One region of the Sphingobium sp. TomTYG46 genome, then DNA from elsewhere that is predicted to be linked to it. Evidence: predicted binding sites of a transcription regulator. Region 1 holds the regulator's gene; each other region holds the start of a gene.

Region 1 (3,272 bases):
CCAGTTCGTGCACCCGCTCGGCTCTCCACTACCCACAGGACGAAACGTGCGCCCGGCGGCAAGCGACTTTGGCGCAAATCATCTATTGCTGCCTGCCGGTTCCGCACTGGGTCCCGCGCAGATTGCTCTTGCCGTTCTTGGGGGCCACGGAACCCTCCCGGTCGGCGGCCGTCCGCGCATCGCCCTGATCTCTACAGGCAATGAACTCGTCCCCCCCGGAGCGCCCACGCCCTCTGGCCGCTTGCCGTCCTCCAACGCGCCCATGCTTGCGGCCATGCTAGGTCAGGCAGGCGCGGAGGTGATCGACCTCGGCATCGTTCCCGACGATCTGGACGCAATGGTCCGATCGCTCAAAGAAGCTGCCGGGGCCGACGTCATCGTATCAACCGGGGGCGCCTCGGTCGGCGATCACGACTTGGTGAGGCCAGCTTTTCAGGCGGCAGGCGGCACTTTGGATTTCTGGAAGATTCGCATGCGCCCCGGCAAGCCGCTCATGGCGGGAAAGCTGGGTGACACCCTGTTCCTCGGTCTCCCCGGCAACCCCGTGTCCGCCTTTGTGACAGCAACGCTATTCCTGCTGCCCCTTGTGCGGCACATGGCCGGAGCCGCCAACCCGCTACCCCGTACGATGATCGCGGAACTCGCCGCCCCCCTCCCCGCGACAGGAGAGCGCGACGACTATCTTCGTGCCTACCTCACCGATGTCGGCTTGGTCTCCGTTACCTCGCAGGACAGCGCCGCGACCGCAGCCCTGGCTCAAGCGGGGTGCCTGATCCGTCGACCGGCCGACTCACCCCCAGCCGCCGTAGGCGACAAAGTAACCATCGTTCCGCTCTGACAATGAGAAAGGGGCCGCAATGCGGCCCCTCCCCGTGATCCAACCAAACGTAGATCAGCGCTGCTGCTTGCTGTGATCGCTCTTGTCCTTGCGGCTCTCGCCCATTTGACCTTGGCGATTTTCCTGCTGCTGCTGACGCCCGCCCTGGCTTGAGCGGTCACCACCTTGCTGGCGGCGCTGTTTGTCCTGATCGTTCTGGTTCGCCATCTTACTCTCCTATTCACCCTCTTTGGGAAGGCCGCTATTGAACGGCTGTGACGCAGGTCCGTTCCTTTCGTTACGCTTGGCGCAAGCCCGCTTGACTTGCCCCCTTACGTTTCCTATGTGTTCTCCATCCGTTCCATGGAGGATAAGTCGGCATGCTGACGCCCAAGCAACAGGAATTGCTCAGCTTCATTCAAACTCGGCTCGAGGAAGGCGGGGTTTCACCTTCGTTCGAGGAGATGAAGGAAGCGCTCGATCTGCGGTCGAAATCCGGGATTCACCGGTTGATTAATGCGCTGGAAGAACGCGGATTCATCCGTCGCCTGCCAAATCGGGCACGAGCACTGGAGGTTTTGAAACTTCCTGAAGCGATGCATCGCGCACCCAAGGTTGCAGCGACACCCAAGCCGCAACTGTCGGCCAAGGCCCCGGTCGCAGCCAACGACGTGATCGACATTCCCCTTCACGGTCGGATTGCCGCAGGCGTCCCCATAGAAGCCATGGAAGGACAGAACATGCTGTCGGTTCCTGCCGCTCTACTGGGTGCCGGTGATCATTATGCTCTTGAGGTTTCTGGCGATTCGATGATCGACGCGGGCATCCTCGACGGTGACTTCGCATTGATCCAGCGAACCGAAGTCGCGCGCGAGGGGCAAATCGTGGTCGCACTAATCGAGGATAGCGAGGCGACGCTGAAATATTATCATCGCCAGGGACCTAAGGTCAGGCTCGATCCGGCCAACAATGCTTATGAGCCGCAAATCTACGATTCGCAGCAGGTGCGCATTCAAGGAAAGCTGGCTGGTCTGCTGCGACGGTACAACTGATCGGATCGACGGCGCGACGGTAAATAGGGAGGCCGGGCGACCCACGGATGTGCGTCGCCCACTGTTTTGCCGGTTCGCACGGTTCCTCCATCAAGATCGATCGCCAGCCCGCCGGTATGTGCCAACAACCGCCGATCGGCTTTCATCCAGCGGGGCCGACACCATGACGGCAGGCGACGGTCAGCGATAACGATGTCGGCACGCGCGCAATCGCGTGCCAGGCCGTCCTTGGGCACGACAACCCCGCTTCTCGTCACCAATAGCTGCCATATGCGCCCTCCTCCGGTCAGGGCCACCATGCATAAGTCCATGGAACAACGCGCTTCGGGCAAGTCTGCAAGAGCGCCCAGCGGACCTCCATGGCCTGCACTTTCTGCGATCATATCGCGGACATAATCTCCTGCCCGCTCACGCAGAATAGCCATGCCGCCGTCCTGCCCGCGAACGGCCACATGGCGCCCATCCGCTGTCACCAGAATGTCGGGTGGCGAACTCATAATAATGATGGCCATCCCCAGCGCCACGGGGGCCAGTCCCATCCAGCGCCAAGCGCTTCGCCAAAGCAGGCACCAAAGGCCGCCCAGCACGATGATCCCGAAAATCGCGTTAGACACGGCAGGCGCGGTGACGATCGCCCAAGGACTTGCCGCTACCCCATGCGCGATCAGCAGCAGCAGATCGAGCGCGCGGCCCGTCAACCACCAGGCAGGAGCCCCAAGACCGACAACATCCAGCAGCAAAGCCAATGCTTCCAGCGGCATGACGACAAAGGTCGTCAGGGGGATAGCCACCAGGTTTGCAAAAGCGCCTATCATCCCGGCCTTGTGAAAGTGGAACAAAGCGATCGGCGCCAGAGCCATTTCCACCGCAAAGCCGGAGAGGAGCAGGACGGCAAGGTGGCGACCCAGTCGCCGAAGTGCTGACTCCTCACGGGATCCCGCGAATGCCCGAAAGCGGTGATGTTCGCCCAAGGCAACAATAGCGATAACTGCGGCGAAACTCATCTGGAAGCTTGGCCCCGCCAGCGCCTCTGGCCATGCCAACAGAACCACCAATGCCCCGGCGGCTATCAGCCGCAAGGTGATGGCTTCGCGGCCAAGCGCAAGCCCGCCCAGCACCAGCAGTGCCGCGACGCAGGATCGAACCGTCGGCACTTCCGCGCCCGTCAGCAAAGTATATCCCAGGCCCGCCAGCGCGCCACCGGCCGCAGCGATCAGCATCAATGGCCAATCCAATGCCGCACGTCGGCTGAGTGCCATGATCCGCATCAGCAGAAAAATGACCGCACCGATTAGGGCGGTGACGTGCAGCCCGCTGATCGAGAGCAGATGGGCAAGGCCGCTGCGGCGCATCGCGTCGGCGTCCGCCTCGCTGATGGCGCCCTGATCCCCCGTCGCCAGCGC
Region 2 (3,272 bases), 590 kb from region 1:
GCCAGGAATATGAGGAGGCCGTTCATGAACAAAGCGATTGTGAGAGGCAGCGCGAGAAAGACGTCGAGTATTTGTTCGGTCGGCGTTTCCACAGGCCCGACCCGGTCGATCCCGAACAAGGCGAGGCCATCTTCCAGGGAATGACCATCCCATTCCCGCCGGGAAAACCATTCGCCTACTTCTATCGCCAGAATGGTCGGGGCGATGAGCATGGCGGCGAGGCCGATTATGACCATCGCTTCGCTCAAGAGTTGCACGCCAAGAGAGGGAAGGCGGCGCTTGGTTACAGGATCATGCACTTGTCTTTCGGGCACCGCGGATTGCGATATCCCTATCGGTTTCAAGGTGGATGACGAAGGCGGGTCCGAAAAGCCGTATCGATCCAGCTTGGCCAGCATCCGGGGGTGCAACTGAGATTTGCAGCCATCCTCGATCAATTTTTGTTGCTCGATCGTCAGTTCCTGGCGGAAGCTGTCGGACTGTCCCTTTCTGATCCGCAGGGCATCTGAATCCGATCTGTCATATTCATGGCCGGGAATGCCCTGGGCGAGTTCCAATGCCTTGAGCTTTTCAAAGGATGAGTTGTCCACCGCAAATCCAAGAGCACGGCTATTGACTGGCTCATCCAGGAAATTGAGCATATTTTCGACTTCTGCCTCCGTTTGAAGCAGTAGATCCTCATAATATATGATGTGATGATCATGCCGTTCGAGGCCATTGGCCCAGCTGTTCATATATTTGATATAGTGGGGCAGGCCTCTATTCTCATCCCTGAGAAAATCATCAACGCTGCCTTGAAACGACATCTTGTGCCGGGTCACATGGTGATAGTCGGAAATGAGCACGGCCCGCGGATCCCGGATCAGGAATATGATCGGAAGCCGACCGGGCAGGGTCGGCTTGAAGCGCAGATGAGTGGAAGGGATCAGGGGGAAAGAGGCCTCCTCCGATCTGCGGACAAAGGCCGGTATGCCGCGCACCGGATCCAAGTCGAAGTTGGGAGCAAAGGTGAACATGCTCTGGGTCGTAATGGGCGGATATGCACGCGACGCGAGGAAATATTGCGCCAGGATAAACCTGAGCCAGGTCCTGCCCGACTTCGGGTAGGAGGCAAGGAGCGCAGTCGCAGCGCTGGAAACAAGACGCAGGCTGCGAGCCGAAGCGATGCGGCGCGCCAGAATGAAAGGCGCATGAGCCAGCGAGGCAATGTGGGGCGTGTCCATCAACACAGATTAGCTTGGCAGAAAGCCGGGTGTGAAACTTTTCCGGATGATGGCCAATGTGTGTAAGAAGCTGAAACCATCCTCCCTTTTTTCTGATGGCAGCCAAGTTGATTGACAGGGGATGTACTATCGCCGAAAAGAACATATAGAGAACATTCTATGGTGGATTCGGTGGACAGGCTTGCAGCCCTCAGGCGGCACATTGCATCACTGGAAGGGATTCCGGCCGTCAAAGCAGATGCGCGTATCGCGACCGGACATGCGGCTTTTGATCAGGCATTGCAGGGCGGCCTTGCCAGGGGCCGGGTGCATGAATTGTTCGGAAATGCTGAAGACGAGGGCGCCACTGCCGGTCTTTCCCTGATCCTTGCCCATCTTGCGGCGCGTGAAGCTCCTCTGTTCTGGTTGCGCCTTTCAAATGGAACGGCGGGTCAACCTTATGGCCCGGGGCTCTCCGCGCTTGGAATAGATCCAGCCCATTTGCTGATCGGCGTCATGAAGGATGAGGCGCTGCTGCTGCGCGCGGCGGTTGATGCGCTGCGCTGCCCGGCGCTGGGCGCGCTGGTCATCGAACTGCGCGGGCGCGCGCCGCTGCTGGACCTGACTGCCAGCCGCCGTCTGGCGCTGGCGGCGGAGACGTCGGGGGTTACCGCCTTCGTGCTGCGGATCGGCGGCGATCCGGTGCCGAGCGCGGCGGAGACACGGTGGCGGGTGGAGGCTGCGCCATCCGTGCCGTTGCCGGGCAATGCGCCGGGCATGAGCGCTTTCTCGCTCCACCTGTTGCGCTGCCGTTCGGGGGCAGACGGCATGACGTGGCGGATGGTGTGGAATGCCGAGCGGGGAGATTTTGGAGAAGAGTGCGATGAACGCCATGAGCATGGATGGGCAAGCGGAGGACACGCTGACGAGGCGGCGCTACCTGGCGCTGTGGTTCCCCTTCCTGCCGGTCGATCGGCTGCGCATCGCGCGGCCTGACCTGTGGCAAGCGCAGGCCGGTGCCGGGCCGGTCGTCATTGTGGAGGCTGTGCGCGGGGCCATGCGCCTTGTGACGCCGGATGCCGATGCGCTGGCGTTGGGCTTAAGCGCAGGCATGACGCTGGCCGATGCGCGGGCGCAGGAGCCGGATCTGGTCAGCTTCGAAGCGGATCATCATGCCGATCAGGATTGGCTGGAGCGGCTGTGCGACGGGTGCGCCCGCTATACGCCTGCGGCCGCGATCGATCCGCCGCATGGGCTGATGCTGGACATCACCGGCTGCGCGCATCTGTGGGGCGGTGAGGAAGCGTTGGCGCGCGAGGCGGTGGACCGGTTTGAACGGCACGGCATGGAGGTGCGTCATGCAGTAGCGGGGACGCCGGAGGGCGCGCATGCGCTGTGCCGCTTCTCGGCAGGGCCAGCGCCCGATGAGGACGCCGCCTTGCGTCGCTTGCCGGTCGAGGCGCTGGAGTTGGAGCAGGAGAGCGGCGTAGCGCTGCGGCGCGCGGGGTTGCGCACCATCGGCGATCTTGCCGCCCGGCCCGCAGCGACGTTGGCCGCGCGCTTTGGCGAGGAAGCGGTCGATGCGCTGCACCGCCTGCTGGGTCTGGGGCATCGCCCCCTTACCCCCCGCCGCCCGCGTCCTGTCCTCCGTATCGAGCGCCGTTTCGCAGAGCCGGTGGGCAGCACCGCCTATGCCTTGCAGCGGGTTGAGGAGATGGCGGCCGAAGCGGGCGAACGGCTGACTGAGCGGGGCGAGGGCGGGCGGCGGTTCGAGTTGTTGTTCTTCCGCACCGATGGCCTTGCCTTTCCGCTGCGGGTGGAAACTGGCTTGCCGGTGCGGGATGCGCCCGCGATCATGCGGCTGGTGCGGGAGCGGATCGACAGCCTGTCCGATCCGCTGGACCCCGGTTTCGGCTTCGACATGCTGCGCCTTACCGTGCCGCAGACCGAGCCGATGGCGGCGACCCAATTGGCGCTGGAGGGGGGCGAGGCAAAGCGCGAGGAGGCGGTCGCGGCGCTGGTCGATCGGCTGTCCGTCCGCGCTGGCCGCAACCGCATCCAGCGGTTGGA
Region 3 (3,272 bases), 850 kb from region 1:
GCCAACGGGGCTTAAGGACGATGATGAAGGCTTTTACGGCTTGGATGGGCGCAGGCCGCGCGGCTGCTCTGGCACTCGCGCTGCTGTCGCCGATTGCGGCTCAGGCGCAATTTTCGGACAGCTATAATTTCCTGAAGGCGGTCAAGGACGCCGACGGGCAGAAGGTGACCGACCTCATCCAGAAGCCCGGATCGACCGTCATCAACAGCCGCGACGTCACCAGCGGCGAAACCGCACTGCACCTCGTCATCGCCCGTCGCGACAATACATGGCTGTCCTTCCTGCTGGCCAAGGGCGCCAATCCCAATCTTGCCGACAACCGGGGCAATACACCGCTCATGAACGCGGTGCAGGCCCGCTTCGAAGACGGGGTGCGCACCCTGCTGGCTGGCGGCGCGCAGATCGACAAGACGAATGGCAGCGGCGAAACCCCGCTGATCCGCGCGGTGCAGATACGGGACATCGGACTCGTCCGCCTGCTCGTCGCGCAGGGGGCGAATGCTGACAAGCGTGACACGATCGCAGGCATGTCCGCGCGCGACTATGCGGAACGGGACGCGCGCACCTCCGGAATTGTCGAGGTGTTGGCGGCATCGAAGCCAAAGGCCGCACCTTCGGGGCCGGTGCAGGGTCCGACTTTTTAGAGCTGGTCACAGGCTCACCCTTCGGAACCGCGCAGGTTAGCTACCGTTCGCCGCGAGCCTGTCGAGCCGAAGGCCGGCGAAGCCAACGGCTTCACTTCTTTTTAGAAAGCAAGGGCTTCGACAAGCTCAGCTCAAACGGCATTTTTAACGATTTCGGCAAGATAGATCTGGACGCCATACGCCTTGTCTCACGCCCTCCGCCTTCCCATCTCCTCTCTATCATCCCAAGCCCGGAGAGGCAGGTTATGGAGCGCAAGAACGACATCGAGAAAGCCTGGGAGCAGGCGCTCGGCAATATCTTCCAGCCCTATACGCATGCGCCGCATGAAACGAAAAAGGCGCTGGATTCATTCCATACCGGACTGAACAACAGCAGCTACGACATCCGCCGCCACATGGCGCGGACAGCAGCGCGGCAGGGATCGACGGCGCTCCACCGATTCCTGGCCGATGAATATTGGGGTACGCGCTCCAGCTGACGCCTATGGTGGATGACCTTGCGTCACCATCCCAGTTCAGCGGCATGATCGGGATCGGCCAGCGCGGTCAGCCGCCGCGCCGCCCGCCGTGCAAAGCGCAGCGTCTCCGCTTTCCGCCGTGCCGCCGCCAGCGGTTCCACCGGCGCAGGCCGCAGCAATTCGGCATCATATTGATCGGCAACGATCAGGCCGGTGCGCGCGGGCCATAACGCCTCGCTGTCAAACAGCGACAGGTCAAAACCCGAAGGCACCGCCCAGAAGAAGCGATCACAATAGTCCAGATAATCCGGCCATTTCATGTCACCCAGCAAGTCGGCGCGGCTGCATTTGATCTCGACGATGGTGATCCGCCCTGCACTATCCAACGCCATGATGTCGGCACGGCGGCCATTGGGCAACGGCACCTCCAATATCCCGCTCATGTCATGGCGGAAAAACAGCCGCAGCGTGCCGCGCGCGACGGCCAGCGCCGTGCCATCGGTCAGCGGGGAGCAGCCCCCTTGGGGAACTGGCATGGAAGAAACCGGACTCATCGCGCCATATTAGAACAAGAAGGGAACAAAAGAAAAGGCCGATTCAGTTTCCTGAACCGGCCCGCTGTCCTTGTGATGTGCGACCCGAGGATCAGCGATAGAAAATATGATTGTCGATCGAGGCCAGCTGGCGCTTGCCCCAGCTCGGCGACACGCGACGAGCATGGAAGAACAGCGCGCCTTCGGCCTTGCTGTTCCAGCTGTCCTGCATCGCGATCTGCGCGATCGCGACAGCCTCGCGCCAGCTTTCGCTCGCCATCGGGATGGTCGGCATGCCACGGCCACGCACGAAGCTGAACTGGCCCGGCTGATAGACGACGCCACACATGCTGCTGGCGAAACGGCCCGACTTCACGCGATTGATGATGACGCGGGCAACGGCCAGCTGGCCTTCCAGGCTCTCGCCCTTCGATTCGAAATAGACCGCGCCAGCCAGGCACTTCATGTCGCCTTCGACGGCTTCGGCTGCGCCCTGTGCATCGACCAGAGCGGACAGATTGTCGGCGCGGACGTCGGGCGTTTCAGAAAGATTGGCCAGCGACTGGGCGACTTCGCGCGGCGCGGCGAAAATAACAGCGGGCTTGGAAGCCGCCGGAGCCGCATTCAGCTCTGGATTTCCCGGAAGGGAGACGACCGATGGAGCGACTTCGCTAGCGCTCGACATGTCGGCCGCAGTAACCGCTACGGTCGCGGTCAATGCAAATGCCGCGGCAGTCGCGGCCTTCAAACGAAAACTCATTATAACTCAGAAACATGCGGTTCTTGGCCAGAGACGTCGGGAAAAACCCCATCACATAATCGACGTCAGGCCGCCCCCCGTCTGCGTGTTTACCTCGCCCGCCCCCCACGGGCGAATTTGGCAACCTGCGCGTTAAGCGTTGGGTGGGGCCAGTGCCTTTCCATCTGTTCAGAGTCAACGATCAACAGATCGTTTCAGCGGCGAACCGTTCCGCATCCGCGATATCGAGTTCCACGACCCACAGATCGGGGTCTGATCTCCGACGCCTCGCTATATATTGATTGAGGGAATCGCTTCCCTCCTCCGGCGCGGGTCCGCAACGCTCCAACCTATATCCACCGGCAAAGTCGGAAACCCGCTCGAACAGGCCCATAGCCTGCCCTCTTTCGGCGGTTTCGATAAGGATTGCGCCGCTGATCTCATCGCCCTTCACCAGTACCGTGGCGAATCCGCCGACCCCGGCCGCGCGCCTTACCAGCACGCCGACCAGCATCGCGCTGGTCAGCCGGTCAGCCTGCATAGCCCGGCAGCGACGACAGCGGAAATTGCGACCGCATGAAGGTGCCCGTTCCCCGGCCTACCTCTTCGCCGTCCATGTCGATCAGGCTCGCTTCGGCGACGAACACCCGCCGCTTGCCGCTGATCCACCGCCCTTCGGCACGGATGCGGCCCGGCCCGATCGGGCGGGTGAACAACAGGTTGAAGGCGGTCGTCAGCAGGAATCGATCGCTGACAAGGCTGTTCGCCGCATAAAAGGCGGCATCATCCATCATCTTGAAATAGACAGTCCCGTGGACGGCGCCCGCCGCGTGAAACTGTTCTTCATCAACATCGAACTCGATGATTGAGCGGCCTGCTTCGGGAATCGTCAGCTCCG

What was found. The regulator LexA, encoded in region 1, represses DNA repair genes until DNA is damaged. The targets are predictions, from matches to a motif close to GTTCCNCNCTTGTTCT.
Region 2: a site for LexA is predicted at 1,362-1,377, ahead of ACZ5YV_RS12925 (ImuA family protein). Genes of this name have one in related genera too.
Region 3: a site for LexA is predicted at 1,668-1,683, ahead of ACZ5YV_RS11690 (MmcB family DNA repair protein). Genes of this name have one in related genera too.

The regions. Positions count from the first base shown of each region.
Region 1 is NZ_AP027324.1:488,969-492,240, reverse strand. It holds gene ACZ5YV_RS02555 (molybdopterin molybdotransferase MoeA) at 1-838, shown strand, start outside; gene ACZ5YV_RS02550 (hypothetical protein) at 893-1,045, opposite strand; gene lexA (transcriptional repressor LexA) at 1,198-1,869, shown strand; gene ACZ5YV_RS02540 (ComEC/Rec2 family competence protein) at 1,830-3,272, opposite strand, start outside.
Region 2 is NZ_AP027324.1:2,552,779-2,556,050, forward strand. It holds gene ACZ5YV_RS12920 (sulfotransferase domain-containing protein) at 1-1,223, opposite strand, end outside; gene ACZ5YV_RS12925 (ImuA family protein) at 1,383-2,198, shown strand; gene ACZ5YV_RS12930 (Y-family DNA polymerase) at 2,095-3,272, shown strand, end outside.
Region 3 is NZ_AP027324.1:2,302,430-2,305,701, forward strand. It holds gene ACZ5YV_RS11680 (ankyrin repeat domain-containing protein) at 45-644, shown strand; gene ACZ5YV_RS11685 (hypothetical protein) at 890-1,123, shown strand; gene ACZ5YV_RS11690 (MmcB family DNA repair protein) at 1,147-1,638, opposite strand; gene ACZ5YV_RS11695 (cell wall hydrolase) at 1,748-2,395, opposite strand; gene ACZ5YV_RS11700 (DUF1491 family protein) at 2,577-2,915, opposite strand; gene ACZ5YV_RS11705 (PaaI family thioesterase) at 2,905-3,272, opposite strand, start outside.